3 regions of the Paenibacillus sp. FSL R7-0652 genome follow, and region 1 is predicted to be linked to each of the others. Evidence: a T-box and tRNA genes for the amino acid it is inferred to sense, from the RefSeq annotation. Region 1 holds a T-box; the other regions hold tRNA genes.

The links. The T-box of region 1 lies ahead of tyrS (tyrosine--tRNA ligase). A T-box ahead of a tRNA ligase gene usually reads a tRNA of that ligase, here a tRNA-Tyr.
Region 2: it encodes a tRNA-Tyr, which carries the amino acid that the T-box ahead of tyrS (tyrosine--tRNA ligase) is inferred to sense. The anticodon was not compared.
Region 3: it encodes a tRNA-Tyr, which carries the amino acid that the T-box ahead of tyrS (tyrosine--tRNA ligase) is inferred to sense. The anticodon was not compared.

What each region holds. Positions count from the first base shown of each region.
Region 1 covers NZ_CP152001.1:3,823,790-3,833,795, forward strand. Annotated here, with positions in the region: gene MKY97_RS16935 (hypothetical protein) at 1-82, shown strand, start outside; gene MKY97_RS16940 (YxcD family protein) at 88-369, shown strand; gene tyrS (tyrosine--tRNA ligase) at 601-1,860, opposite strand; T-box leader at 1,981-2,224, opposite strand; gene MKY97_RS16950 (DUF4375 domain-containing protein) at 2,314-2,763, opposite strand; gene MKY97_RS16955 (Imm63 family immunity protein) at 2,760-3,212, opposite strand; gene MKY97_RS16960 (YdiU family protein) at 3,462-4,931, opposite strand; gene MKY97_RS16965 (Dabb family protein) at 5,089-5,397, opposite strand; gene MKY97_RS16970 (AraC family transcriptional regulator) at 5,599-6,450, shown strand; gene MKY97_RS16975 (DMT family transporter) at 6,447-7,370, shown strand; gene MKY97_RS16980 (pseudouridine synthase) at 7,510-8,232, opposite strand; gene MKY97_RS16985 (MFS transporter) at 8,500-9,708, shown strand; gene MKY97_RS16990 (aminotransferase class III-fold pyridoxal phosphate-dependent enzyme) at 9,819-10,006, shown strand, end outside.
Region 2 covers NZ_CP152001.1:5,483,746-5,493,751, reverse strand. Annotated here, with positions in the region: rRNA gene MKY97_RS24190 (16S ribosomal RNA) at 1-440, shown strand, start outside; rRNA gene MKY97_RS24185 (23S ribosomal RNA) at 859-3,783, shown strand; tRNA gene MKY97_RS24180 (tRNA-Asn) at 3,853-3,928, shown strand; tRNA gene MKY97_RS24175 (tRNA-Ser) at 3,930-4,021, shown strand; tRNA gene MKY97_RS24170 (tRNA-Glu) at 4,037-4,108, shown strand; tRNA gene MKY97_RS24165 (tRNA-Val) at 4,211-4,286, shown strand; tRNA gene MKY97_RS24160 (tRNA-Met) at 4,304-4,377, shown strand; tRNA gene MKY97_RS24155 (tRNA-Asp) at 4,405-4,482, shown strand; tRNA gene MKY97_RS24150 (tRNA-Phe) at 4,579-4,651, shown strand; tRNA gene MKY97_RS24145 (tRNA-Thr) at 4,673-4,748, shown strand; tRNA gene MKY97_RS24140 (tRNA-Tyr) at 4,758-4,843, shown strand; tRNA gene MKY97_RS24135 (tRNA-Trp) at 4,850-4,923, shown strand; tRNA gene MKY97_RS24130 (tRNA-His) at 4,953-5,025, shown strand; tRNA gene MKY97_RS24125 (tRNA-Gln) at 5,040-5,114, shown strand; tRNA gene MKY97_RS24120 (tRNA-Gly) at 5,119-5,193, shown strand; tRNA gene MKY97_RS24115 (tRNA-Cys) at 5,200-5,273, shown strand; tRNA gene MKY97_RS24110 (tRNA-Leu) at 5,307-5,385, shown strand; gene lanKC (class III lanthionine synthetase LanKC) at 5,927-8,542, shown strand; gene MKY97_RS24100 (class III lanthipeptide) at 8,574-8,717, shown strand; gene MKY97_RS24095 (methyltransferase domain-containing protein) at 9,499-10,006, shown strand, end outside.
Region 3 covers NZ_CP152001.1:345,787-355,792, reverse strand. Annotated here, with positions in the region: gene iolG (inositol 2-dehydrogenase) at 1-612, opposite strand, end outside; gene MKY97_RS01650 (CoA-acylating methylmalonate-semialdehyde dehydrogenase) at 705-2,180, opposite strand; gene iolC (5-dehydro-2-deoxygluconokinase) at 2,256-3,266, opposite strand; gene iolE (myo-inosose-2 dehydratase) at 3,414-4,313, opposite strand; gene iolD (3D-(3,5/4)-trihydroxycyclohexane-1,2-dione acylhydrolase (decyclizing)) at 4,408-6,273, opposite strand; tRNA gene MKY97_RS01630 (tRNA-Gly) at 6,784-6,854, opposite strand; tRNA gene MKY97_RS01625 (tRNA-Pro) at 6,868-6,941, opposite strand; tRNA gene MKY97_RS01620 (tRNA-Leu) at 6,949-7,027, opposite strand; tRNA gene MKY97_RS01615 (tRNA-Arg) at 7,049-7,125, opposite strand; tRNA gene MKY97_RS01610 (tRNA-Gly) at 7,132-7,206, opposite strand; tRNA gene MKY97_RS01605 (tRNA-Leu) at 7,218-7,298, opposite strand; tRNA gene MKY97_RS01600 (tRNA-Lys) at 7,311-7,383, opposite strand; tRNA gene MKY97_RS01595 (tRNA-Tyr) at 7,396-7,481, opposite strand; tRNA gene MKY97_RS01590 (tRNA-Thr) at 7,488-7,563, opposite strand; tRNA gene MKY97_RS01585 (tRNA-Phe) at 7,584-7,659, opposite strand; tRNA gene MKY97_RS01580 (tRNA-Asp) at 7,709-7,786, opposite strand; tRNA gene MKY97_RS01575 (tRNA-Met) at 7,815-7,888, opposite strand; tRNA gene MKY97_RS01570 (tRNA-Val) at 7,906-7,981, opposite strand; tRNA gene MKY97_RS01565 (tRNA-Glu) at 7,988-8,059, opposite strand; tRNA gene MKY97_RS01560 (tRNA-Asn) at 8,064-8,139, opposite strand; tRNA gene MKY97_RS01555 (tRNA-Ala) at 8,141-8,216, opposite strand; tRNA gene MKY97_RS01550 (tRNA-Ile) at 8,233-8,306, opposite strand; rRNA gene rrf (5S ribosomal RNA) at 8,342-8,458, opposite strand; rRNA gene MKY97_RS01540 (23S ribosomal RNA) at 8,609-10,006, opposite strand, start outside.

The sequences.
Region 1 (10,006 bases):
TCGCCGCAAACCTGCAGCGGATGGTCGTTATGACCGCCGTGATGATCGTGACGATGATCGTAACAGAAACGGACGGTACTAAGATTTATGGTTCTGAGTATGGATGAAATTGTGAATGCCATCTGCATTCACATGGCAGAGCGTAAAGGTGTACGTCCTACAGATGTTAATGTAGAGCTGAGCTGGGAAGAAGATACCGGTTATTCCGCAGAAGTCTGGATTCAGGGCCGCAGCCAGTTCCTGGTGGAATCCAATATGATCGAAGCGATTCTTCGCTACCTGCACAGTGAATACAATATCCGCGCATATCGTGAAGATGTAACTTTGGATCTGGATGAAGAGATCACAGCCATCGTTAATCAGCATTAAAATACAGTATTAAAACATATAAAAATGGCCTCCTTTGTTAATCAGCAAAGGAGGCCATTTTTATATGATATACATCGCTGCTGGCTTTGCATATACACTGTGTATAGCAAAGCCAGCAGCACTGTCAACAGTAATTGTATAATCGTATATTACCGTTCTCTATGGTAATGTATGGCAAACTGTTACGTCATCACCGTTGTCTGCGGCAGCAGCATATTGTACCCTGGCGGTTTATTTCAATTTAACCAGGCTGTAGTTCTTTTTACCTTTGCGGATAATGATGAATTTGCCGCCAATGGCGTGCTCAGCCGACACCGTAAATTCAAGCTCCGTGATCTTTTCACCATTCATAGAGATTGCTCCTTTGGTAACATCCTCACGGGCTTGACGTTTGGAAGGCTCCAGGCCAAGATCCACCAGCCAGTCAACAATATTTTTAGCTTCGCCGTCTGTTTCGAATGTTGGCATTTCCTTGAAGCCCTGCTCAATCTCATCTGCCGTAAGTGAACGGATGTCTCCGCTGAACAATGCTGCGGTAATCCGCTTCGCCTGCTCCAGCATCTCTTCACCATGAACAAATTTGGTCATTTCCTCGGCCAGTGCTTTCTGCGCTTCACGTTTATGCGGCTCTGTCTCCACCTTCGCAGCCAAAGCTTCAATTTCCTCTTTGCTCAGGAAGGTAAAGTATTTCAAGTATTTAATGACATCCCGGTCATCGGTGTTTGCCCAAAACTGGTAGAATTCAAATGGTGTCGTTTTGTTTGGATCAAGCCATATTGCACCGCCAGCTGTTTTACCAAACTTCGTACCGTCAGACTTCAGCATCAGCGGAATCGTCAATCCGTAAGCTTTCGCCTCGGCTCCTTCTTTTTTGCGAATCAGATCCAGACCGCTTGTAATGTTGCCCCACTGGTCAGAACCGCCAATCTGCAGCTGCACATCCTCGTTTTGGAACAGGTGCAGGTAATCCAGAGATTGCAGAATCTGATAGGAAAATTCGGTGAATGAAATTCCGCCTTCAAGACGGCTTGCTACAACATCTTTGGCCAGCATCGTATTCAGGTTGAAGTTTTTCCCGTAATCACGCAGGAACTCGATCACATTAATTTTATGTGTCCAGTCGTAGTTATTCACCATACGAACCTGATTGTCCCCTTCGGTTACAAACAGCTTTTTCATTTGTGCAGTCAGCGCATCCACATTGGCCTGTACCTGTTCCAGTGTCTGGAGAGAACGCTCGGACTGACGACCGCTCGGATCACCGATCGTACCTGTTGCACCGCCAATAAGGATCACCGGACGGTGACCGGCCAGCTGGAAACGTTTCAGCATCATAAACGGAATCAAGTGTCCGATATGCATACTGTCCCCTGTAGGGTCTACGCCGCAGTACAGAGAAATGGCTTTTGTCTCCGTCAGTTCACGCAGTCCTTCCGCATCTGTTTGCTGATTAATGGCATCGCGCCACTGCAGTTCTTCAATAATGTTCATTCCATTCATTACAATAACCCCTTTTCTATGATAAAAATTGAGTCATGACCTACGTTCGCTTTGAATTACAATACCGCTGGTTTTTGGGACACAAAAAAATCGCCGCCTTGTCTTAACAGACAAAGGGACGATTAGAATAACCGTGGTACCACCCAATTTGTATGGACAACTCTTTCTGAACGCTTATACAGTCCAGTACAAGTGCTCCATACCACTCTCAGCAAGTTATCGTTTGCCCTTCCGCTTGGCATTACCCAAGTACTCCAGAGTGTAATTCGCAGCCCTTGTATGTATCAGGTTCCATCCACCCCTGACTTTCTGTAACAGGGACAAAGCCGCTACTGCGCTCTATCAACGTATTTCATGTATTTAATTATAGCCAGTATAGCGGAACGTTATAGGCATTGCAAGCGCAAGTATTGCAGTAAAAATGTTTCTGTACCAGAGATTCGTTCATTTGGGATCAATAGGAAGCTGTTCGCGATAATAAGCGTAAGCCTTCTCCGCAACCTGATCCTCGTTGTTCCAGAGCTGCTGATCCAACTCGTCCAGACGCTCTTCTTGAGCTGCCTCTAGATATCGCGGAATGTCCCAAAGTGCAGTCAGCCTGTCATCATCAGCGAGATGCGCAATACAGGCATACTGCTCCTTGATATTATCCAGCACCTGCTTGGCGCCAATAGCTTGAAGTGCGCCGCAGGCCGTTGTATACACCCTTTCTCCCCAGTTGCAAAAAAATTGTATAAAACCGCCATTATAAACATCCGCTTCGAACAGCCACAATGCGGCAATCTCTTGCTCAGTTCGGGAAAGTGCATCCCATCCTTGTTCAGAGGTGTTCTTTTTCTCCACAAACGTTAATGCGTAATCATACCATATATCTTGAATATCCCGTTTTCTCATCGCTCCAGTTTCCCTTTCTTGGGTTGATAACTCTCCAGTTCCTTTCGCTTCCCCTTTTGATGCCAGGTTAAATATGGATCTCCAATCATTACAAAGGCTGTCTGTATGTTCTCATTCATCTCCTGTTTCACTTCTTCACTTGAATAATCAAGATGAGTATGCATGTTATCCACACCATACTTGTTAAGCATTTCGACATGCACCGCTGTGAAAATCATATCTTCCAGCAGCCAGTACAGCACCTCTTCCTTCTGATTCAGTTTTTTAGTCAGGAAAGGTACACCGCGTTCATAGATCGTTACGATGTAATGCTCTTCTTCGATCTCAACATAAGGTACGCCCTCCCATTTGAATGACTCATCTAATCGGTTTACATAATGCTGCATCTGTTCTTTGGAAAAAGAAGTTCGTGATAGGAGTTCAAGAAGCTCCTTGACTAATTCCTGCATACTTATTTTTTGGACGATGAGGTCCGCCTTCTTTCTATGAAAATATTGTGTAAAATAATAAATAGTGAACTCTTTCTTTCCTACTTCCTTCTTTCATCTTCATCTGTGTTCACGCCTCTACGCCTGCCTGCCATGCTTTTTTTGCGCTCCTTACAGTTTCATGGCAGCTCCCATACTTTCATTGCCAGCTTAATAAAAAAGCTGCCACCTGGCAGCTCGTTTATCTCTTTCCATACATATCCACAGGAGTCAAGTCCCGCAGAACGTCTTATACGAGGGATCACATGACACGGGTAGGGCCGCGTACGCTTCCTGTTCAGGTGTATACGCATAGGGGGATTGAAGAACAGCCAATAAAGGTTGAATCAGACTGTAGTCTCCATCCGCTTCTGCCCGTTTCAGCACTTCTTCTACCTTATCATTTCGCGGAATAACCGCTGGATTATTTTGTTTCATCTGCTGCATGACTTCATCGCCGGATTCGGGCTGTCTGCCTAATCTGGCCTGCCAACGCGAGTGCCACTCCCTAAAATCGGACTGGTCGTTAAGAGTGGACGTTTCCAGTTTGTTCAGTGTCAGACTTACAAATGTATTCGTGTAATCTGCACGATGCTTTTCCATCAGGTCTAACAGATCCTTAATCAGCATTTCATCTTCGGATTCTTCCGTAAATAGTCCCAATTTCGCCCGCATTCCCGTTAACCAGTGATAATGATACAGCTCCGAGAACTGCGCAATGGCATCTTGAGCTATTTGGACAGCCTGCTCCTCATCCTCATGAAGAAGCGGCAGCAGTGTTTCGGCGAAACGCGCCAGATTCCAACCTGCAATATACGGTTGATTTCCGTATGCATAACGGCCCTCTCTGTCAATTGAACTAAACACGGTGGCTGGATGATATGTGTCCATAAAGGCACACGGTCCATAATCAATCGTTTCCCCGCTAATCGCCATATTATCCGTATTCATGACCCCGTGAATAAAACCTACCCGCTGCCATTTCGCAACTAATGCTGCCTGTCGTTGGATCACTTCCTGCAGCAGGGTCAAATAACGCTGTTCGTTATCCTCCACCTGCGGAAAATGACGATGCAGTGTATAGTCTGCTAACGCACGTAAATCCGCAATCGACCCCCAGCGGGCCGCATATTGAAAAGTAGCCACTCGGATATGACTGGACGCCACTCGTGTAAGAACAGCCCCTGGGCGTGCTGTTTCGCGATAGATGTTCTCCCCTGTAGAAACAACAGCCAAACTTCGTGTCGTGGGAATACCGAGACCATGCATCGCTTCGCTAATGATATACTCCCGCAGCATGGGTCCAACGGCAGCACGACCATCCCCTCCCCGCGAGTAAGGTGTCCGACCGGAGCCTTTTAACTGAATATCCACTCGCTGTCCTTGTGGCGTAATTTGTTCACCCAGCAGCAGGGCACGTCCATCACCAAGCATATTAAAATTGCCGAATTGATGACCTGCATAAGCTTGAGCAAGGGGGCTCGCTCCATCCGGCAGGCTGTTTCCGGCAAAAATAGCTGCGCCTTCGGGACTATGCAGTACATCAGCATTCAACCCGAGGCTGGCGGCCAGAGCTGTATTAAAAATATTCCAGTCCGGAGACTGGACAGGTACTGCATTTTGGCTTGTATAAAATGTTTCGGGCAGTGCCGCATAGCTGTGTTCAAGGTTCCAGCCTGCACTGGAATTGCTCTCTTCCATGGGTCACGCTCCTTTCTCCTGACAAAGGATAACCTCTGTTCATCTTCGTGTAGCTTTTGTGAACCCATGCTCATTTATGTAGTCGCATGGAATTTCCAAGGCAAAATATATTTGATGGGATCATCCGAATGTTAAAGCGAGTTTTTCACTTGATTTTTCATTTAGCAGGGACTTCATAATCCGTTACAATCACATTCTCGATCCAACCATCCAGAGAAGATACAAACGCTTGATGTGCTGGATGCGGCCCATACGCACGAAGCGCCTCCCGGTCTTCAAAAGTCACTCGTAACCCAAGCGTAAATCCTTGAATGCGATCGGTCTCCTCCGTCACATTCACTCCAGCTGTCAGCTCAACAATCCCTGGAATTTGACCCTGCAATGCGAGCAGCTGAGATACAAACTCCTGCTGCTTGGCAGGTGTGATTTTATCGTTAAACTTGAAAATAACCAGATGTTCAAACACAGCATCCCAGCTCCCTTATTAGTAAGCATTGGAGGAAAATCTTTCATTTTTAGCTCCACCTATCTTATTTTAAATTAAACCTAAACTGAACTCAAATAGATGTTCTAGATACACCGCTCCGATATAATAAGCAATATCGTTCAAGAAATCAGCTTTCGACGACATTATAATCACTTCAACAAACTAGAAAGAGGGTGCATCATGAGTCGCGAAGTGCGAACTGTCGTTTATGATTCTGATTTGCAGGTGGAGGCATACCAATTCGAAGGCATTATGCAGAAATTCCCCAATCATTTTCACGACTATTACGTGATTGGATTTATTGAAGAAGGGAAACGCCATTTGGTCTGCAGCAGTGAGGAATACACATTAAACAGCGGAGACATCATCATTTTCAATCCCAAAGACCCCCATGCCTGTGAGCAGATAGACGGAAGTATACTGGATTACCGCTGTATCAATATTGAAGCTGAAATTATGCAGGAGTATGTGCGTGAGATTACCGGACATTCCTATTTGCCAAGGTTCTCCACCCACGTTGTATGCCAAAGTGAACTTGTTTCCTCGCTCCACGAGCTGCACCAGATCATTCTGGAAGAACAGTCTGATTTCTGCAAAGAAGAAATGCTTCTGCTGCTGCTGGAGCAATTACTCAAAGATTACGCTGCTGTGGAGCTACCTGAAGCTGGGCAGGATGTCACGTTAGAAATTCGGCAGCTGTGCGAATATATGGATACTCATTACACGGAAAACATCAGCTTGAACGAACTATCCGCACTTTCAGGGATTAGCAAATATCATCTGCTTCGCCTGTTTACACGTCAAAAAGGGATAACTCCTTACCGTTATCTCGAAACAATCCGGATCAATCACGCCAAACGCCTGCTCGAACAGGGGTTAATGCCCATTGAGGTGGCCGCACATACAGGCTTTAGTGACCAAAGTCATTTTACTAACTTCTTCAAAAAGCTGATTGGTCTCACACCCAAACAATATCGACGAATTTTTAATCACGCTTCAGAACCCATACGCTTGCAGGAGAACGATGTATGACTTCGATACGTCATCAGAGCAATGCAGCCGGACACCTGCTTGCCTTGTTAACCATTGTGGTCTGGGGAACGACTTTTGTCTCAACGAAAGTGCTGCTGCAGCACTTTACCCCTGTCGAAATTTTGCTGCTTCGTTTCCTAATCGGTTATCTGGTCCTGTGGATCATCTATCCACGTCCGCAGCGCGTTAGATCCTTTCGAGATGAAGTATTATTTATGGGTGCGGGTCTATGCGGGGTGGCTTTATATTTTCTTATCGAAAATTTCGCCTTGGTGTATACGACAGCTTCCAACGCAGGAATCATTGTATCGGCTGCACCCTTTTTCACTGCTGTACTTGCCCACTTTTTTCTTGATGGAGAAAAGCTAACCCGCCGCTTTCTAATCGGGTTTGGCATTGCGATGTGTGGTATTATCCTGATTACCCTTAACGGAAGTTATATGCTGCAGCTTAATCCTTTAGGCGACCTGCTTGCCTTTATCGCTCCGGCAGTGTGGGCTGTATATTCTGTGCTTATGCGTAAAATTGGTACACGAAACTACCATGTTATAGGAGCATCGCGTAAAGTATTTTTATATGGACTGCTCTTCATGCTGCCAGCCCTCGTTATGTTTGAATTTGAATTAAACGCAGCGAGGTTCACACAAATCACGAATATATCTAATCTTCTCTTTCTAGGTGTGGGTGCGTCTGCCCTATGTTTTGTAACCTGGAATCAAGCGGTAAAGCTGCTGGGAGCAATCCGCACAAGTGTCTATATTTATCTCGTACCTGTGATCACCGTTATATCATCTGCCCTTATTCTTCATGAACAGATGACATGGATTAGTATTTTGGGCGCATCCCTTACGCTGTATGGATCATATATTTCGGAGAGAACCGTGATGCAGAAAGAACATAAAATTCCTTTGGCAAAATGATGTCGGAAAGCATAACTAATTTCATAATAAACTTACGTTTAAGCGTATGTACAGAAACAACACGATCTTCACCGAAAGGAGTCGTGTTTGTTTTCTGTATTTTTTGTTTTTCCCTGTACAGAGCCTGAAATGCAGGTTCTCACGCATCACCTGTTCCTGTTTCAGGATGATCCAATTGAGACATAAGAAGCTCCAGTTCCTGCTGCTCCAAATGTCTCCATTCACCCCTTTTCAACCGCTCATCCAGTGTAATGTTCATAATTCGAATGCGCTCGAGCTTCAATACTCTGTACCCCAATGCTTTACACATTCGGCGTATTTGCAAATTAAGCCCCTGCGTCAAAACAATTCGAAAGACATTCTCGCTTTGCCTGTATACTTCACACGGTTTAGTCACCACGTTAAGGATTCCCACACCTTGCGACATGGATTGTACAAATGCATCGGTAATCGGCTTGTCCACCGTGACGACATATTCTTTCTCATGATGGTGCTCCGAACGCATCATTTTGTTCACGATGTCTCCGTTATTCGTAAGTAAAATTAACCCCTCGGATGCTTTATCCAGACGGCCGACTGCAAAAATTCGAGCAGGATAATTCACATACTGAATAATGTTTCCCTCAACATGCGCAGCTGCAGTGCAGGTAATGCCAGCAGGTTTGTTCAGAACGATGTATACCATGTCCGGATGCCGCTGCGGAATCTTCTTGCCGTCCATGAGTACAACGTCTCCCGGTTCGACCATATCTCCCTTTACACATACCCTGCCGTTAATTGTAATTCTTCCCGCCGCGATCCGCCGAGTCGTTTCCCTTCGGGAGCAGTACCCTGTCTCGCTTATGTATTTATTGATTAACATCTTGCATCGCTCGCTTCTTATCGATATTGAATACTGGACTTTATCTTCTCATGGATTAGAGGATGACGCAATAAAGTAATAAGGTACATTTCAAACACAAAACCTGGATCAAGAAAGCATGGTTAACATAAACGCTCCCTTCGCCAAACTTTAACATAATTTTACAATAAAAAGCTTGTACATTTCCAGAATTATGGTATAAGTGATATATAAAATAAACATTTATTTCAATTTATAAAATTTATATCCATTCAGGAGGCGGATCCATTGAGACGAATATTCGCTTTGAGCTGCGGTTTCTATCTGTTAATCGGCATCACTAGTGTTGTATTGGGCGCGCTTCTGCCTGTTTTACTGCCTTATTACGAACGCGGCTACAGTGACGGAGGATTTTTGCTGTTTTTGCAGTTTCTCGGGTTTCTTGTCGGTGTAGTGGTGTCTCCTTCTTTGACAGTCAGAATGGGTCGAAAGTGGATGCTCGCACTGGCATTGGTCTGCATTACTGCCGCTTATCTGCTGCTCGGATGGTTGCCCTCCTGGAGCATTGTGCTGCTGTTGACCATTATTGTGGGGTTCGGCTCAGGTATAATTGAACCTTCCGTAGGTGCCTTCACCATTGAATTCACCGAAAATCAGAAGGCAGTTGCGATGTCCAAGCTGGATGTGTTTTTCGCGCTGGGTGCTCTTCTCATTCCCGCGGCGGCCGCTCTGTTCATCTGGCTGGACCAGTGGCACTTGACGTTTTTTGCGGTGGCCGTCTCCTCCCTGATCCTTATACTTCTATGGGTCACCATGCCTCAAGCTGCTGCACAATACCTGGAGCAGGCCGGAGAAAATACGACTGCCCGAGGAACAAACAAAGCCAGCTATTCCAAAAAACATCTGGGGCTGCTCACCATTTTTATTGTCTTCTTCTTTGTTTATATGGGACTAGAGCTTGGATTAATGAATTTCCTGCCCTCCATTCTGGTGGAACGTCTGGAACTAAACGAATCTGTCGCATCCCTGAGTGTCTCGATTCTGTGGATTGCCATGATTGTTGGACGGCTGTTCTCAGGCAAAATTGCAGAGGCAGTTCACTACATGCCTTTCCTGATCTGGAGCACCGTCGGCACACTGCTGTTTACCGTCTCTATGATATTTGTATCCGGCCAATGGGTAACGTATGTGCTGATATTCGGCACTGGACTCTTTATGTCTGGACTATTCTGCATCGCCCTGGTGTATGCGAATGTGCTGATTCCCGGCATGACGGAAAAGACAACCAGTATCCTCATTGCAGCAGGCGGGATCGGTGGTGCAGTGCTGCAGTACCTTACAGGATGGAGCATGAGTGCTTGGCCAGTCGCCGGCACCATCATCATTTTGGCGGGTTTCTGCCTGCTATTACTGCTTACGTTAATGCTGTCTCATCTATGGAACATTCGAAATAACAGTTTGGGCGCTGCCTTCACGCAGCATACCAAAGAGGTCTGACCTGATCGGCTCATAGACCTCATGTCTTGAAAGGGGGGATGTCCCGCACCATCCGGAATGGATTCGTATTGTTCACTCAGCTTATACACCACTATATTGGAGGAAATCGCATGCAAACTTTAACCAATAGCCGCTTCACAGTCGGAAAAGGGATTAAGTTGATTGACGATTCAGGTGTGGAATACCTCGACGGCGTCTCGGGCACGTTTAATCTGTCACTGGGTTATAATCACCCGCATGTAGTCCGTAAAATTCAGGAACAAGTCGGCAATCTTACGCATATGTCCTCCTCCTTCAC
Region 2 (10,006 bases), 1.7 Mb from region 1:
CGAGCGCAACCCTTGATCTTAGTTGCCAGCACTTCGGGTGGGCACTCTAAGGTGACTGCCGGTGACAAACCGGAGGAAGGTGGGGATGACGTCAAATCATCATGCCCCTTATGACCTGGGCTACACACGTACTACAATGGCCGGTACAACGGGCAGTGAAGCCGCGAGGTGGAACCAATCCTAAAAAGCCGGTCTCAGTTCGGATTGCAGGCTGCAACTCGCCTGCATGAAGTCGGAATTGCTAGTAATCGCGGATCAGCATGCCGCGGTGAATACGTTCCCGGGTCTTGTACACACCGCCCGTCACACCACGAGAGTTTATAACACCCGAAGTCGGTGGGGTAACCGCAAGGAGCCAGCCGCCGAAGGTGGGATAGATGATTGGGGTGAAGTCGTAACAAGGTAGCCGTATCGGAAGGTGCGGCTGGATCACCTCCTTTCTATGGAGAATCGTCTTCTGCAATGAAGACATTCAAAAAAGTCTTCAGGAAGCATGCTTCCGAAGCGAGCTTTACTTCGTAAAGCTTTCAACTCACTCGTTGCTCAGTTTTGAGAGCTCAAACTCTCAATCATCTCGTTTTTTCGACGGACACCGATGGTGAACGGCCCGAAGAAACCGATTTGTTCTTTGAAAACTAGATATCGAAACGAAACAAACGCGAATTAGAACATTCCTTTTAGGGATGAATGCTGGCTCGGTTCAAGTAACCGAACAACAATCATCCAAGCTGAACTTGTGTCAACAAGTGAAAGTGTTTTATAAGGTAGATTGCTGGAGCGAGTGATCGAAATGGAGCGACTTTTGGCTTTGAACGAAGTTCAAAACAAGGGAAGCGACAGCTCGAACACGAGCGACTTGGTTAAGCTGCTAAGAGCACACGGAGGATGCCTAGGCGCTAGGAGCCGATGAAGGACGTGGCGAACAACGATACTGCCTCGGGGAGCTGTAAGCAAGCTTTGATCCGGGGATGTCCGAATGGGGAAACCCAGCTGGGGTAATATCCAGTTACTCACAACTGAATACATAGGTTGTGCAGAGGCATACCAGGGGAACTGAAACATCTAAGTACCCTGAGGAAGAGAAAACAATAGTGATTCCGTCAGTAGCGGCGAGCGAACGCGGAGAAGCCCAAACCAAAGAGCTTGCTCTTTGGGGTTGTGGGACGTCTCACATGGAGTTACAAAGGAACCGGTTAAGCGAAGAGGTCTGGAAAGGCCCGCCAAAGAAGGTAAAAGCCCTGTAATTGAAAGTCTGTTCCCTCCGAGACGGATCCCGAGTAGTGCGGGGCACGTGAAACCCCGTATGAATCCGGCAGGACCATCTGCCAAGGCTAAATACTTCCTAGCGACCGATAGTGAAGCAGTACCGTGAGGGAAAGGTGAAAAGCACCCCGGAAGGGGAGTGAAATAGAACCTGAAACCGTGTGCTTACAAAAAGTCAGAGCCCGTTTTAGGGGTGATGGCGTGCCTTTTGTAGAATGAACCGGCGAGTTACGTTCCCGTGCAAGGTTAAGGTGAAGAGCCGGAGCCGCAGCGAAAGCGAGTCTGAATAGGGCGAATGAGTACGTGGACGTAGACCCGAAACCGGGTGATCTACCCCTGTCCAGGGTGAAGGTGCGGTAACACGCACTGGAGGCCCGAACCCACGCACGTTGAAAAGTGCGGGGATGAGGTGGGGGTAGCGGAGAAATTCCAATCGAACTCGGAGATAGCTGGTTCTCCCCGAAATAGCTTTAGGGCTAGCCTCGGAAAACAGAGTCGTGGAGGTAGAGCACTGATTGGGTGCGGGGCCCGCAAGGGTTACCAAGCTCAGTCAAACTCCGAATGCCATAGACTTACTTCCGGGAGTCAGACAGTGAGTGCTAAGATCCATTGTCAAAAGGGAAACAGCCCAGACCATCAGCTAAGGTCCCCAAGTGTGTGTTAAGTGGGAAAGGATGTGGAGTTGCACAGACAACCAGGATGTTGGCTTAGAAGCAGCCATCATTGAAAGAGTGCGTAATAGCTCACTGGTCGAGTGACTCTGCGCCGAAAATGTAACGGGGCTAAACACACCACCGAAGCTATGGCTTGATGCTTGCATCAGGGGTAGGGGAGCGTTGTATAAGGGTTGAAGGTGTACCGTAAGGAGCGCTGGACATTATACAAGTGAGAATGCCGGTATGAGTAACGAAAAGATCAGTGAGAATCTGATCCGCCGAAAGCCTAAGGGTTCCTGAGGAAGGCTCGTCCGCTCAGGGTAAGTCGGGACCTAAGGCGAGGCCGAAAGGCGTAGTCGAAGGACAACAGGTCGAAATTCCTGTACCACCGTAAATCGTTACGAGCGATGGGGGGACGCAGTAGGGTAGTGACGCAGGCTGATGGATGCCTGTCCAAGCAGTAAGGCTGATGTGTAGGCAAATCCGCACATCATAAGGCTGAGCTGTGATGGGGAGTGAAAATTACAGTAGCGAAGGTCATGATCTCACACTGCCAAGAAAAGCCTCTAGCCAGATGAAGGTGCCCGTACCGCAAACCGACACAGGTAGGCGAGAAGAGAATTCTAAGGCGCGCGGAAGAACTCTCGTTAAGGAACTCGGCAAAATGACCCCGTAACTTCGGGAGAAGGGGTGCCCCGGTAGTGTGAATAGCACGAGGGGGCCGCAGTGAAAAGGCCCAAGCGACTGTTTAGCAAAAACACAGGTCTGTGCGAAGCCGTAAGGCGAAGTATACGGGCTGACGCCTGCCCGGTGCTGGAAGGTTAAGGGGAGTGGTTAGGAGCAATCCGAAGCTGTGAACCGAAGCCCCAGTAAACGGCGGCCGTAACTATAACGGTCCTAAGGTAGCGAAATTCCTTGTCAGGTAAATTCTGACCCGCACGAATGGCGTAACGACTTGGGCGCTGTCTCAACGAGAGATCCGGTGAAATTTTAATACCTGTGAAGATGCAGGTTACCCGCGACAAGACGGAAAGACCCCATGGAGCTTTACTGCAGCTTGATATTGAATTTGGGTACGATCTGTACAGGATAGGTGGGAGCCTTTGAAGCATGAGCGCCAGCTTGTGTGGAGGCACCGTTGGGATACCACCCTGATCGTATCTAGGTTCTAACCTGGTGCCCTTAGCGGGTACGGGGACAGTGTCAGGTGGGCAGTTTGACTGGGGCGGTCGCCTCCTAAAGAGTAACGGAGGCGCCCAAAGGTTCCCTCAGAATGGTTGGAAATCATTCGAAGAGTGCAAAGGCATAAGGGAGCTTGACTGCGAGACCTACAAGTCGAGCAGGGACGAAAGTCGGGCTTAGTGATCCGGTGGTACCGCATGGAAGGGCCATCGCTCAACGGATAAAAGCTACCCTGGGGATAACAGGCTTATCTCCCCCAAGAGTCCACATCGACGGGGAGGTTTGGCACCTCGATGTCGGCTCATCGCATCCTGGGGCTGAAGTAGGTCCCAAGGGTTGGGCTGTTCGCCCATTAAAGCGGTACGCGAGCTGGGTTCAGAACGTCGTGAGACAGTTCGGTCCCTATCTGTCGTGGGCGTAGGAAATTTGAGAGGAGCTGTCCTTAGTACGAGAGGACCGGGATGGACGTACCGCTGGTGTACCAGTTGTTCCGCCAGGAGCACCGCTGGGTAGCTATGTACGGACGGGATAAGCGCTGAAAGCATCTAAGCGTGAAGCCCCCCTCAAGATGAGATTTCCCAGTATGTAAGACCCCTTGAAGACGACGAGGTAGATAGGCTGGGGGTGGAAGTGCAGCAATGCATGGAGCTGACCAGTACTAATCGGTCGAGGGCTTATCCAATAGCAGGTTTTAAGTCGCGTGAGTTTCGTTTCGAATCTAGTTTTCAGAGAACAACACTCTGAAACATATTCCCTGATAGCTCAGTTGGTAGAGCACTCGACTGTTAATCGAGTTGTCACAGGTTCGAGTCCTGTTCGGGGAGCCATGGAGAGGTGTCCGAGCTGGCCGAAGGAGCACGATTGGAAATCGTGTAGGCGTCACAAGCGTCTCGAGGGTTCGAATCCCTCTCTCTCCGCCACAATCTTTTTAGCAAGGCCCGTTGGTCAAGGGGTTAAGACACCTCCCTTTCACGGAGGTAACAGGGGTTCGAATCCCCTACGGGTCATAGTTATCTTAATAACTAAAGCTTGAGATGAGAGAAGCATCTCATCAAAAAAAGACTTGATTTTAATATCAGGTTTGTGGTAAGATCATAAATGTGTTATTCGGAGGCTTAGCTCAGCTGGGAGAGCATCTGCCTTACAAGCAGAGGGTCGGGGGTTCGATCCCCTCAGCCTCCACCATATAATATTTATAATGACGCGGGGTGGAGCAGCCCGGTAGCTCGTCGGGCTCATAACCCGAAGGCCGCAGGTTCAAATCCTGCCCCCGCAATTTAACTTTCCTAACCGAAAGTGATCTGGAACCGTGGTGTAGTTGGCCTAACATGCCTGCCTGTCACGCAGGAGATCGCGGGTTCGAATCCCGTCGGTTCCGCCATTTAAGATTTAACATGAGGGAAGCTGTTCACTAGATCTGCTGTATGGCACTGATGCCCTAGATAAGGTGTAGCAACTCAAGCTTTAACTTTATTGCGGCTCGGTAGCTCAGTCGGTAGAGCAGAGGACTGAAAATCCTCGTGTCGGCGGTTCGATTCCGTCCCGAGCCACCTTTATAGAAAACTTAATATGCCGGTGTAGCTCAACTGGTAGAGCAACTGACTTGTAATCAGTAGGTTGGGGGTTCAAGTCCTCTCGCCGGCACCATGTAATCCTGGAGGATTAGCGAAGTGGCCAAACGCATCAGACTGTAAATCTGCTCCCGTACGGGTTCGGTGGTTCGAATCCATCATCCTCCACCAGTTTTTAGGGGCATAGTTTAAAGGTAGAACAACGGTCTCCAAAACCGTTGGTGTGGGTTCAATTCCTGCTGCCCCTGCCAATTATAATTTAATGAATGTATTCTATATGGCGATCGTGGCGAAGTGGTTAACGCACCGGTTTGTGGATCCGGCATTCGGGGGTTCAATTCCCCTCGATCGCCCCTTTGTTATCTAATGGGGATTAGCCAAGCGGTAAGGCAACGGACTTTGACTCCGTCATGCATAGGTTCAAATCCTATATCCCCAGCCATTACGCGGACGTGGCTCAGCGGTAGAGCATCGCCTTGCCAAGGCGAGGGTCGCGGGTTCGATTCCCGTCGTCCGCTCCATAATAAGGCGCCATAGCCAAGTGGTAAGGCACAGCTCTGCAAAAGCTTTATCCCCAGTTCGAATCTGGGTGGCGCCTCCAGCATATTTTTAGTATATGCACACAGCAAAATAAGCCGGCGTGGCGGAATGGCAGACGCGCTCGACTCAAAATCGAGTGGGAAACCGTGGAGGTTCGAGTCCTCTCGCCGGTATTAATAAAAGAGTTCATTAGAGATAGTCTCTAATGAACTCTTTTTTATTTGGTTTTAGTACCTGATTCAATTAGGTCGTATGAACATAAAATTGCTATGGGGTTCAGGGTACTATTGTGAAATTTTAAAAGTCTCGACTAGATGATGGAAATGATTTTATTGGAGGTCTGCCCACACTTGAAAATCGAACTGATGAAGTTCTTATAGATGCCTTATACTTGCATTTTTCGGACGAAGCAAGATCGCTATTAGTTGTGAAAGAGAAATAAGTTTTATCAACCATACCTGTTCATTTAAATATTTTATTTAGAAAGATGATGGAAAATATTTAAATAAATAATAATATATTGTATAATATGAAATAAGAACGACACGTTTTAAAATTTGGTTTTTGTTGTCGATAAATCCTTCACCATGAGTGCCTCATTAATTCCTTTCACAACAAGATGTACTTGCTGCTCTTCATCATCTCATGAACTTCGAAGCGCAATTTTAGTTTGGTCCGGATATCTTTGAAGTATCAAAACGGAGGTATACCTTAATGCAAGGTAACATGTTATATCATAAGTATTTGAAACCGATGTCCGAATATTATGGGAAGATGGAGATTAGTGACAAGGCATATACCTATGAACTAGATGAAGTTCCAGATACATATACATTGAAAACAGAAATTGATTCTGTATGGAAGTATTACCACTTCAAAGGGGAAAATATACCAGATCAAGGTTGGAAAATTCACATAACAGCATTATTAGAGGAATGTCAGGATGTTCTAAAGAAGGTTGCACGGATATGCATAGAGATTAATATTGATTTCAAGCATTTAAAGGATAGACAAAGCTTCTTTGAACTGAATTCAAAAAATGCGAATCGCGCTTCTTCCGGTAAGTTTATAACAATCTATCCTAGGAGCAATGAAGTATTCCTTGAATTGTTAGAAACACTTTCCTTAGCTACTCAAGACTTTAAGAAAGGACCTTATATTCTTAGTGATAAGAGATGGAAAACCAGCAATGTATTTTATAGGTATGGAGGATTTAGACGTATACTCAATGAATCCGGTCAACATTGTATCAGGGATAAGAAAGGTAATTTAATTGAGGATCAAAGGACTCCCTTTTATCATGTTCCTGACTTTGTGAAGGATTTCGACGATTATCTCAATTCTATTAATAATTCAGGAGATATGAAGACTGAAAATTTAGCAAGGTATAAGATTGAAGCAGCAATCAGCTATAGTAACGCTGGCGGAGTGTATCTCGCTACTCGAAAAAAGGATGATTTGAAGGTTATTATCAAGGAAGCCAGACCAAATGCTGGTTTAGATGGGGTTGCTCAGGACGCATTAACAAGGAAAAAAAAAGAGTATGATGCTCTGAGCAAGCTTAAAGATGTATCTGGCGTTGTCAATATAATCGATTATTTTAAGGAATGGGAGCATTATTTTTTAGTTGAGGAATTTATTGAAGGACAAGATTTAAGGAAATGGCTTGCGCAAAAATTCCCCTATTTCGGTAATAAGGATGATCTGAGAAACCACGCGAATCACGTTAAGAAGATATTGCTGCAGATATTCGCCATAATAGACGAATTGCATAGTCATGGTGTAGCTATGGGTGATTTGCAACCAGCGAATATAATGCTAGCTGAGGATCTGACCGTTAGTATCATTGATTTTGAAACCGCTGCTCCTGTACATTCTGAAGAAAAGATGAGTATGGGCACACTTGGATTTGTATCTCGGGAGATGAAGGTTAGTGGTGCACGAGATTGGTTTGCTTTAAAAAGGCTCTCAAGGAATTTAGCTCTTCCTGTCTTGACCTCAGAGGATTTAGAAGGATATCTTCAATATAACCATCTCAGTTGGATTAGAGAAAATTATGAAGCTCCCTTTTATAATTTCATTTTAGATATGCAGGATAAATGTGATCAAAGAATCAATGCTTACCAAAAGTATAGCCCTAAAGATATTGATTTGAATGATCGGACAATTGACCTCAACGTAAATTCTATCTTAAGTAAGTTAATATGTGGCGTTCAAGATAACTTAACAAGTGATGAAAGGCTCATTAATGGTGACATCCGACAATTTGAGATGATTGATGGGAAATATAACTTCTTAACTGGAGGAAGCGGCGCGGCCTTTACTCTACATAAAAATAACATCAGCACGATTGAAATAGATAATTGGATAGAAAATTATTTATTAGAGAATGTATCACAAATTGAAGACAATGGATTATTAACAGGGAAAACAGGAACTTGGGCTTTACTTTATGATAAAGGCTGCAAAGAAACGGTATTATATGAATTAAAACTTCTTAGAGACAATATTCATCAATCAAACATTTCTTTACGGTCAGGTCTTTCAGGAATTGGATTGTTCGTGATTAGTTTATATCTTGAAACTGGTAATAGTGAACATTTGCAATTTGCTAAAGAGATAGAAGAATTAATTGAAATTAATAGAGTCAAGGCTGGATCGTTAAAATTTAATGATTGGATGGCAGTGGAGATAGGCGCAATTGATGGATTATCTGGTGTATCTCTGTTCTATTCTGCACTTTATTCAGTTACCTATGATCAGAAATATTTGAATCAGGCGGAGTCATTGATCCAAGAAGATCTGGAAAAAACCCAAAAAGATAATGCGACGGGTGTATTACAAACTTTGGACAAAAGAAATCGCCTATTACCATACCTTTCAGGCGGATCTATTGGAATTGCACTATCTATATGGTACTTAAATCATGTGAGTGGACAAGATCTTTATAGAGAAGAGATGGATGCTATTTTACAATTATCAAAGACAATTTCCACAATCAGTGGAGGCCTATTTGATGGAGCAGGCAGCTTCCTATTACTTCCTCCCATGGTGAAGTGCGTTGAGCAGCGCAAGAAAATGATCAGCGAAATTCTAAATTTACTTAATATATTCTTAATTGAGAAGAATGGATATTATGTATACCCAGGACAATTTTCGTATAGATTAGCCGATGATATTTATACAGGAAGCTCAGGTATAATATTAGCACTAATGGGGATTGTCAAAGAAAACCCCGTTTACTGGATGCCTTTGGTAAATTCAGATGAATTTCTGGAAAGAACAAAATTCAACAACATGGGGATTCCGCTGAACATGATTGCAGAATGAATGCCTTAAATTCGAAATAGGAGGTGAGAGGATGAATGAAGTCTTGGAACTGCAAAAATTAGCACATGAAGCAGATGGTAAAGGTGATACGGTAGAAGCAATGATCACAACAACAATCGGACCGATAACTACTGTTATCACAACAAATTCCACAATCAGTATTCATAACTGCTAGATGTAAATCTTAAATTCTAAAAAATGGAATCAAATCTAAGAGGTACTTTTCACAGGAATCACATCTGTTAATAAATCCGTTAAACCAAAGAATACAAAAATATACTAATAGCGCTTATGAATCTCCGCGCTATACTGAGGCTGGATTAAAACCCAGCCTTTATTATTGTAAAGAGTTGTTTTTTTAAAAGGCTAGTATTGTTACTATCGTGTATGCTGATTTTTTTAATATGGATCTTAACTGATACGACTACAGCTAATTCATCTTTTCCCGAGAGTGCACTCACTGGATAAAACTAAGAAAGTTTATGAAATTAATCCTTCAAAAGTATTATCGGTAAACAAGATGGAAAACAGGCCTCAATTGTTCAACCTTTCTTACAGAAAGTATGGAGTGGAGCAAGTCACTCCCTATCATTTATAACAGTGCAGCTCTCAGCTCACCTACGAATTGATATTTAGCGATACGAACAAACGGCTGTGAATGAGCTCACTTTTATTAAGCATGTATATGGTCGACCCGATGTTCATCCTAAAGCCATTGGGCTGAGCATAGGTTTTCTGAAACAGCACTCTTGAGGATTCCATATCTCATAGGTTGTTTTTTTTACATTTAAATTCATCCTCACCCGATTTGAAGTTAGTTAGGTTATTGATGCGCATGATGAAAGGATATTATTGAAGCATTGCGTGAGAGAAATTTTTATTCACACTGGATAAGGGTTGACGTATATACTGATTAGGTCTATTGTAGATATATTAAGTCTATAATATAAAAGGAAGTGAAGAAGCTGACAACTCGACCGTTTACAGCAAACGCAGATATGCTATTTGACCTCGATGTGTGGGAACAAGCGTGGAAGGACCGACCAAGAAGTTCAAGATATAAGCCCAAAAGTGCCCCGTTTGATACAGAGGAAGCCTTCGAGCGATGGGCGAGGAATTATCATGACCAGTCGTTTACGGAGGAAGGCAGAGATCGTTCAGCACGCATCATGGGCTGGATTGAGAATCAGGGAGTCACATTTGAGGGGGCTTCGATATTGGACGTGGGAGCAGCTTCTGGTATATTTACGATCCCATTTGCAGCAAAAGGGGCTTCGGTCACGGCAGTTGAACCATCCCCGCTGCTTGTCTCGCTAATGAAGGAAACCATCCCCGCTGACTTGGAAAAAGACATCACGATTGTATGTGAGCGATTTGAAGAAATATCGATACAGGATAAAGGCTGGGAGAAGCAGTATGATATCGTGTTTGCGTCGATGTGTCCGGCCATGTCGGATTGGGAAA
Region 3 (10,006 bases), 3.2 Mb from region 1:
AATGAGTACTTTGCCTTTGGCGTAAACTTCCTCTACTTCACTGCCGGACAAATAACGGGCCATATCGAAATCATGAATCATCATATCCATGAAAATTCCGCCGGACACCCGGATGTACTCCGCAGGCGGCGGGCTCGGGTCACGTGAAGTAATCTTGAGAATATGGGGATCGCCAATTGTGCCTTCCAGCACATGTGAGCGCACTCTTCTAAAATTGTGGTCGAAGCGGCGGTTAAATCCGATCTGAAGCTTCACGCCAGCCTTTGCTGCAGCCGCTACAGCCGCTTCCGTCTGGGACAAGTCCATACTTACCGGCTTCTCACAGAAAATGTGTTTACCCGCTTGGGCTGCCTGTTCAATCAAAGGTACATGTGTATCTGTTGAAGAACAGATTAATATGGCATCAATATCTGGCATGGCAATCAATTCACTGCTGTCTTTGGTAACAACAGAGATACCACGTTCGGAAGCCCAAGCCTCCAGTTCGGGTCCTGCAAATAAATCACTGATCGCTGCAATCTCGGCATGCGGGTTGCGCAGCAGGTTGTCTGCGTGGATTTTGCCGATACGTCCAGCACCGATGATGCCAATTCTTACTTTGTCCTTGCCCATTCCGTTATCCTCCCTATTTGCATCCCTAAGGTGTCTGGGAGCTGAGCATTCACTCAGCCCCCTTTTGTGCATATGCGCTGTGCTTTAGACGATTACCAGCGAGTGGTTACCATTTTCTTGCGAGTGTAAAACTCAACACCATCGGTGCCATTAGCATGCAGATCCCCATAGAAAGATTTCTTCCAACCGGAGAATGGGAAGAAGGCCATCGGTGCAGGGACGCCCAGGTTCACTCCGAGCATGCCTGCATCAATCGTTTCACGGAACTGACGCATATTCGCACCGCTGCGCGTGAACAGACATGCTCCGTTTGCAAAGTCCGAGCGATTCGCGAGTTCTACTGCTTCTTCCAACGTTTCAACTCTTGCTACGGATAGTACTGGAGCAAAGATTTCATCTTTCCAGATTTTCATCGTGCTGTCTACATGGTCAAATACGGTTGGCCCTACAAAATAACCGGAGCCGTCTGCCGCCTGATCCTTGCGCCCATCACGAATCAATGCTGCGCCTTCCTGTTCACCCGATTCAATGTATCCCAGCGTACGCTCTTTGTGAGGACCACGGATAACCGGACCCAGGAATACGCCTTCGTCCATGCCGTTACCGATGTTGATCCGGTCAGCTGCTTCCACCAGCTTTTGCACCAGAGCATCGGCCACATCGCCAACAGCAACAACTACAGAACAAGCCATGCAGCGTTCGCCAGCTGATCCAAAGGCCGCACTTGTGATCTCTTTCACGGTCAGATCAAGGTCAGCATCCGGCATAACGATGGAGTGATTTTTCGCGCCAGCCAGTGCCTGAACACGTTTACCGTGTGCGGAAGCTGTTTTGTAGATATATTCTGCAACAGGCTGTGAGCCAACAAAGGAAATGGCAGCTACTTCTTTGTGTTCCAGCAGTCCGTTTACAACGTCATGTGCACCATGAACGATGTTAAGCACGCCGTCAGGCAGCCCTGCTTCTTTGAAAAGTTCTGCCAAACGTCCGGCCAGGAGCGGAGTACGCTCGGACGGCTTCAGAACAAATGTGTTACCGCAAGCAATCGCCAGCGGGAACATCCAGCAAGGCACCATCATCGGGAAGTTGAACGGCGTGATTCCTCCGATGACCCCGATTGGGTAACGGTACATGCCTGATTCCAGTCCTGTAGCGATGTCAGGCAGCTGTTTGCCCATCATGAGGTTCGGGGCACCTGCCGCGAACTCAACGCACTCAATACCGCGTAATACTTCGCCATAAGCTTCCGCATAACTTTTGCCATTTTCCAATGTAACCAGTTTGGCCAGCTCTTCCCAGTGCTCTACCAGCAGCTGCTGATAACGGAATAGAATGCGGGCACGGCGAGGAACCGGTGTGGTGCTCCATGATTTGAATGCTGCCCGTGCAGCCTGCACTGCCTGATCGACATCGGCTTGTTCAGACAGCGGCACGTAGGCAATAATCTCTTCTGTTGCCGGATTAACGACTGCTTCAGTTCGTGTTGTCGTCGGGGTTACCCAAGTACCCCCGATCCAGTTCTGTACATTCGTCACTGCTGCAGATGCTTCTGAAGTTCCTTTTCCCATGTGTGCTGTCTCCCCTCGTTTATGTGCATCACTTGCTTGTAGAATGCTGTATTTTATAATTGACTGTGCAGTTCATTAAGATGGAATAATTTCGCCCCGGTCACAGCGTTCGATATAATCATTTACCTGCTCTACGGTTGGCATCGCGTCAGAACAGCTGTGGCTGGAGATAACAATACTTGCTGCCGCACTTCCGTAGCTCATACTGCGCTCAATCGTCCAGCCCTGCATTAAGCCGTAGAGGAATCCTGCAGCGTATGAATCGCCTGCACCGAACGTTTTCACAACACGAGCAGGGTAACTGTTAGCCCGATGTGAGAGCCCTTCACGTGTATATGCGATGGAGCCTTCTTTTCCGTGCTTGATGACAACAATGTTGGCTGAAAAATCAAACCATTTTTGTGCTGTCACCTGATCGCTATGATCCGGATTATTTTCAAATGTCTCCATCATGTCGAACTCTTCCCGTGTGCCCAGGATGATATCGCATTTCTCGGCAGCGAGGTTATAATAAACGGCTGTCTCTTCATCCGAAGTCCACGTGTATGGACGGTAGTCCAGATCAAACACGATGACCGTGCCATGTTTTTTCGCGTAGGTCAGGGCTTGAATGACGGCTTCCCGTGATGGACTCTGCGCAAGAGCCGTACCGGAGATCAGCAGCACTTTGGAATCCGCAATCAGCTGCTCCTGTACCTCGCTGGCCTGTAATAACAGGTCTGCTGCATTATCCCGGTACATCAGGATACTGCAATCTGTGGGACTCTTAATTTCGGTAAAAGCAAGTCCGGTTACTGCCCCGGTGTTGTCGGTCACTACATTGGAGGTTTCGATCCCGTTCTTCTCCAGATAGCTTTGGATGAATCTGCCCATCTGGTCACCTGCAATTTTGCCGATGAAAGCCGTTTCCATTCCAAGTCTGGACATGCCGATCGTAATATTGGCCGGAGAACCACCAACGTATTTGGTGAACGTCATTGTCTCTTCCATCGGACGGTTGATCTCATTGGCATTCAAGTCAATGCACAAGCGGCCAATGGCAGTAAAATCCTTTTTCCTCGATGCTGGAAAGGATACATAAGTCATTGTGTTTGAGCCCCTTTCTATGGTGGAATCTCGTTTGATTAGGAGATGATATCTACTCCAATGACATGAATTGATGTTGGATCATTCTTCTTTGCTGCATATAAAATCTATTTTCGCAATTATAGATGCTCGATTGGTTAACTGTCTTCAGCGCTGGTAGAGAGACTCCATGTAGCTCAGGGAACGTTTTGCATACTCATACGGATTATGAATCGCAGGGTCCTGCTCTCCTTCCAGCATCGCCCAGCCGTTATATCCACGAGTGATCAGTTCCTGCAGAATGGGTGCAAAATCAATGCATCCATCTCCTGGTACAGTGAATACCCCCCTGCGAATACAGCCAACAAAGTCTGATTGCTCCGCTCGTGCCTGATCCAGCACATCCGGGCGAATATCCTTCAGATGGATATAGGCAATCCGGTCGTAATGTTTACGCAGTACCTCAAGCGGATCAGCGCCGCCATAGTAGGCGTGGCCTGTATCAAAAAGCAGGTATACTAGAGAAGGATCTGTCAGCTCCATTAAACGATCAATTTCCTCTGGTTGTTCGACAACTGTGCCCCCGTGATGGTGATAAGTGAGCTTAAGTCCGTACTCCTGAGCAATGGCTCCGGCCTGGTTCAGGCCTTCAGCAAGAATATGCCATTCGGCATCGCTGAGTCTAAGCACTTCTTTTTCATGCGGTGTCCGTCTTGGATCAAAGTGAAGTGACCCTCCTACCTCAGCTGTGCTGATCACCTTGCTGCCCATGGACTGAAGGAATTCCGCGTGTCTGCGATAGTCGTCCAGCTCTGCTTGGCGATATTCTGGATCGGAGAAGAGCACTGATTTCCACTGCGAGATCAGATTAATATTTCGCTTGCTCAGCTCCTCACGCAGTGCAGCGGGGTCGGTCGGATATTTGCGTCCCATCTCAGTACCCGTCAATCCCAAACGCTGAATATCGTCCAAAATTTGGGCGCATGTTGTATCATCACCATGTTCTTTTACATCTTCGCCGACCCAATTGATCGGATGAATCCCAAGCTGGAATGGCAGCTTGCTCATGATTCCACGGCTCCTTTTGTTGTTCAGCTTTGTTAGACCTTGTGGATCTTGTTACATAAATATGGAATAAATGCAGGATTATCTGAATAGCAGACTAAACAAGTTTTGCTTTGCCGCGATTTGTTCTCATCGCCTCATGGGCACGAACTACCTTTTCCTCAACAGATACTTCAGGTACGCCGACATTCCACCATGACTCATATCCGCCTGTATTGGTTCCAGGGACGACAGGGATCTCAATCAACGTAGTCACCGTTTCATTTTTGGCATCACGAAGTGCCTGCTCCAGCTGTTCAGCGGTTTCCGCTCGATAAGCTTTCGCTCCCATACTGCGAGCATGAGCCGCAAAATCCATCGGCATATAATCGCCAGTCAAACGTCCGCTCTCTGCATCTCTGTAGCGGAACTCGTTACCAAATCCATCACTGCCGTGTTCACGCTGCAGATTATGAATGCACTGGAAGCCGTTATTGTTAAATAAGAGGACTGTCATCTTCTTCTGTTCCTGCAAACTGGTAACCAGTTCGGAATGCAGCATCAGGTAACTGCCGTCTCCTACCATGGCGTATACTTCGCGATCGGGCTCTGCAAGCGCTGCGCCGAAGGCACCACTAACCTCGTAACCCATACAAGAGAAACCGTACTCCATGTGGTATGTTTTCGGTTCAGCCGAACGCCACAGGCGGTGTAGGTCTCCCGGCAGGCTTCCTGCCGCACATACAATCACCGATGATGGATCAATTGTCTGATTTACTATACCAATGGCTTTCGTCTGTGCCAGCCCGGCTTCATGCTCGGCAGCGTAGAGACGATCCACTTCGGTATTCCATTGATTACGAAGATCAGCAACCTCAGATGAACCATATGCACTGCGGTACTGCTGTGCTTGCAATTCCTTCTGCAATGTTTGTAACCCCTCACGTGCATCTGCCAAGATGGCTTCTCCGCCTAACTTGGCGGCATCCATGCTGTTCAGGTTAATATTAATAAATTTTACTTCAGGGTGTTGAAAAGCGGCATGTGACGCCGTAGTAAAATCAGAGAATCTTGTTCCTACACCAATCACCACATCTGCTTCTTTCGCCAAGCGATTGGCTGCCAGAGATCCGGTAACCCCGATAGCCCCCACATTAAGCCGATGGTCCCAAGATACTGCACTCTTGCCTGCCTGCGTCTCAGCAATCGGAATACCAAAGCTCTCCGCGAACTCGATCAGTTGTGCGGATGCTTCAGAGTACAGTACTCCACCGCCTGCAACGAGCAGCGGCTTTTTGCTGCTGGCAATCTGCTGCACTGCACGTTCAACAGCCGCCGGAACAGGAGGCCGGCGATCCAGGTAATGTACCTTCCGGGCGAAGAATGCCTCCGGATAATCATATGCTTCTGCCTGTACATCCTGAGGCAGTGCCAATGTGACAGCTCCTGTCTCGGCCGGGTCAGTCAGTACACGCATAGCATGTGTGACAGCAACCATGAGCTGTTCCGGACGCACGATGCGATCCCAGTATTTGCTGACCGCTTTGAACGGGTCCGTAGCGGATATCGTATAGTCGCTGCTTACTTCAAGCTGCTGCAGTACCGGGTCCGGCTCACGTGTAGCAAAGTTATCTCCAGGTAAAAGCAGTACCGGAATCCGGTTCACCGTTGCTGTCGCTGCCGCAGTGATCATATTTAATGCACCAGGGCCGATCGACGTTGTGCAGGCATAAATCTGCTTACGATTCTTTTGCTTGGCATAAGCAGCAGCTGTATGCACCATGCCCTGTTCATTTTTTCCCTGTATATAAGTCAGACTTCCAGGACTCCGCTCCAAGGCTTCACCAATCCCGGTTACGTTCCCATGTCCAAATATTCCGATAATGCCTTTAACAAACTTGGTTTCTACCCCATCTACCGAAATATACTGCTGATCCAGGTATCGAAGTAGGGCCTGAGCCATCGTTAATCGAATTGTTGTCATGAATTAATCGTCATCCTTTCCTTTACGGGTTAAGCGCTTAATCTAAGTTAAGTTTAAGCGCCTTACCCCTAAAGGTTAAGCGCTTAATTTATATGGTATTACAGGCTGGGTATTTTCGCAAGCTATTTTTGTAAGCGTTTTATTAAAATTAGTGATTATTAGCGTAAACAAGTTGGAGAATATGGAGTTTTAAACGCTGTTCTCTCTTTGATTGCGAAGACAAGATATAGAGTAATATGAGGAGGATGAGTCAACGGTTCTATTATCTTCTGATATGCTTTCTTCCGTAGAGGTAAAAACACGCTGTTGAACAGGTGACATTCACTCATGGGTATTCATGGACTTAACACGAGGGAGTAGAAGGTATGGCTGAAGGAAAGTACCTGAAGAGTTATAATGAAGACTCCCCTATGCATAGCGGGTACACAATATAGGAATAGGGAATTAGACTTTTTCACGCAAAAAAAGAAAGAGACAGCAGATCCTGTCTCTTTCTTCTTCATTATATTAAGCGGGTGATGGGAATCGAACCCACGCTATTAGCTTGGAAGGCTAAAGTTCTACCATTGAACTACACCCGCATAAACAAAAAAATCGGGATGACACGATTTGAACATGCGACCCCCTGGTCCCAAACCAGGTGCTCTACCAAGCTGAGCTACATCCCGTTAGACATACCGGCGAGAGGACTCGAACCTCCACGGTTTCCCACTCGATTTTGAGTCGAGCGCGTCTGCCATTCCGCCACGCCGGCGTAGATTAGATTAAGTTATAATGGCGCGCCCTGAGAGATTCGAACTCCCGGCCTTTTGATTCGTAGTCAAACGCTCTATCCAGCTGAGCTAAGGGCGCAAATATTGGAGCGGAAGACGGGAATCGAACCCGCGACCCTCGCCTTGGCAAGGCGATGCTCTACCGCTGAGCCACTTCCGCAAAATAAGGGATGCGCGTGGAGGGACTTGAACCCCCACGTCAAAGACGCTAGATCCTAAGTCTAGTGCGTCTGCCAATTCCGCCACACGCGCATATAGTAAAAGTGAGTCATGAAGGATTCGAACCTTCGACACCCTGATTAAAAGTCAGGTGCTCTACCAGCTGAGCTAATGACTCATATAAGAAAACTGGTGGAGGATGATGGATTCGAACCACCGAACCCGTAAGGGAGCAGATTTACAGTCTGATGCGTTTGGCCACTTCGCTAATCCTCCATAAAGTGGTGCCGGCGAGAGGACTTGAACCCCCAACCTACTGATTACAAGTCAGTTGCTCTACCAGTTGAGCTACACCGGCGTATCAAATTGTTGTTTACATGGTGGCTCGGGACGGAATCGAACCGCCGACACGAGGATTTTCAGTCCTCTGCTCTACCGACTGAGCTACCGAGCCATATTAAAACTTACTCCAAGATACATTTCATCCCTGAAGCTTGTAAAGATGGCGGAACCGACGGGATTCGAACCCGCGATCTCCTGCGTGACAGGCAGGCATGTTAGGCCAACTACACCACGGTTCCAGATCACTTTCGGTTAGGAAAGCTGCAATTGCGGGGGCAGGATTTGAACCTGCGGCCTTCGGGTTATGAGCCCGACGAGCTACCGGGCTGCTCCACCCCGCGTCATTAATAAAAATATATGGTGGAGGCTGAGGGGATCGAACCCCCGACCCTCTGCTTGTAAGGCAGATGCTCTCCCAGCTGAGCTAAGCCTCCGTAATATGACCCGTAGGGGATTCGAACCCCTGTTACCTCCGTGAAAGGGAGGTGTCTTAACCCCTTGACCAACGGGCCTTAATGGCTCCCCGAACAGGACTCGAACCTGTGACAACTCGATTAACAGTCGAGTGCTCTACCAACTGAGCTATCAGGGAATGGTGGAGCCAAGCGGGATCGAACCGCTGACCTCCTGCTTGCAAGGCAGGCGCTCTCCCAGCTGAGCTATGGCCCCTCTTATTTAGTTACTATGGGCCTTGGTGGACTCGAACCACCGGCCTCACCCTTATCAGAGGTGCGCTCTAACCAACTGAGCTAAAGGCCCCTATCATTCGAAAAAAAATACCCCAACGGGGTTCCGCTTGGCGGCGTCCTACTCTCCCAGGACCCTGCGGTCCAAGTACCATCGGCGCTAGAGGGCTTAACGGTCGTGTTCGGGATGGGTACGTGTGGAACCCCTCCGCCATCGCCACCAAACGCGATTGGATCGAAGTTGTACTTCTTTCCATTCAGATGAAACTGAAAACCAACCACACCTTAAGGGATGTACCGATTTTCATGTCATTCAGAGTGTTGTTCTCTGAAAACTAGATTCGAAACGAAACTCACGCGACTCAAAACCTGCTATTGGATAAGCCCTCGACCGATTAGTACTGGTCAGCTCCATGCATTGCTGCACTTCCACCCCCAGCCTATCTACCTCGTCGTCTTCAAGGGGTCTTACATACTGGGAAATCTCATCTTGAGGGGGGCTTCACGCTTAGATGCTTTCAGCGCTTATCCCGTCCGTACATAGCTACCCAGCGGTGCTCCTGGCGGAACAACTGGTACACCAGCGGTACGTCCATCCCGGTCCTCTCGTACTAAGGACAGCTCCTCTCAAATTTCCTACGCCCACGACAGATAGGGACCGAACTGTCTCACGACGTTCTGAACCCAGCTCGCGTACCGCTTTAATGGGCGAACAGCCCAACCCTTGGGACCTACTTCAGCCCCAGGATGCGATGAGCCGACATCGAGGTGCCAAACCTCCCCGTCGATGTGGACTCTTGGGGGAGATAAGCCTGTTATCCCCAGGGTAGCTTTTATCCGTTGAGCGATGGCCCTTCCATGCGGTACCACCGGATCACTAAGCCCGACTTTCGTCCCTGCTCGACTTGTAGGTCTCGCAGTCAAGCTCCCTTATGCCTTTGCACTCTTCGAATGATTTCCAACCATTCTGAGGGAACCTTTGGGCGCCTCCGTTACTCTTTAGGAGGCGACCGCCCCAGTCAAACTGCCCACCTGACACTGTCCCCGTACCCGCTAAGGGCACCAGGTTAGAACCTAGATACGATCAGGGTGGTATCCCAACGGTGCCTCCACACAAGCTGGCGCTCATGCTTCAAAGGCTCCCACCTATCCTGTACAGATCGTACCCAAATTCAATATCAAGCTGCAGTAAAGCTCCATGGGGTCTTTCCGTCTTGTCGCGGGTAACCTGCATCTTCACAGGTATTAAAATTTCACCGGATCTCTCGTTGAGACAGCGCCCAAGTCGTTACGCCATTCGTGCGGGTCAGAATTTACCTGACAAGGAATTTCGCTACCTTAGGACCGTTATAGTTACGGCCGCCGTTTACTGGGGCTTCGGTTCACAGCTTCGGATTGCTCCTAACCACTCCCCTTAACCTTCCAGCACCGGGCAGGCGTCAGCCCGTATACTTCGCCTTACGGCTTCGCACAGACCTGTGTTTTTGCTAAACAGTCGCTTGGGCCTTTTCACTGCGGCCCCCTCGTGCTATTCACACTACCGGGGCACCCCTTCTCCCGAAGTTACGGGGTCATTTTGCCGAGTTCCTTAACGAGAGTTCTTCCGCGCGCCTTAGAATTCTCTTCTCGCCTACCTGTGTCGGTTTGCGGTACGGGCACCTTCATCTGGCTAGAGGCTTTTCTTGGCAGTGTGAGATCATGACCTTCGCTACTGTAATTTTCACTCCCCATCACAGCTCAGCCTTATGATGTGCGGATTTGCCTACACATCAG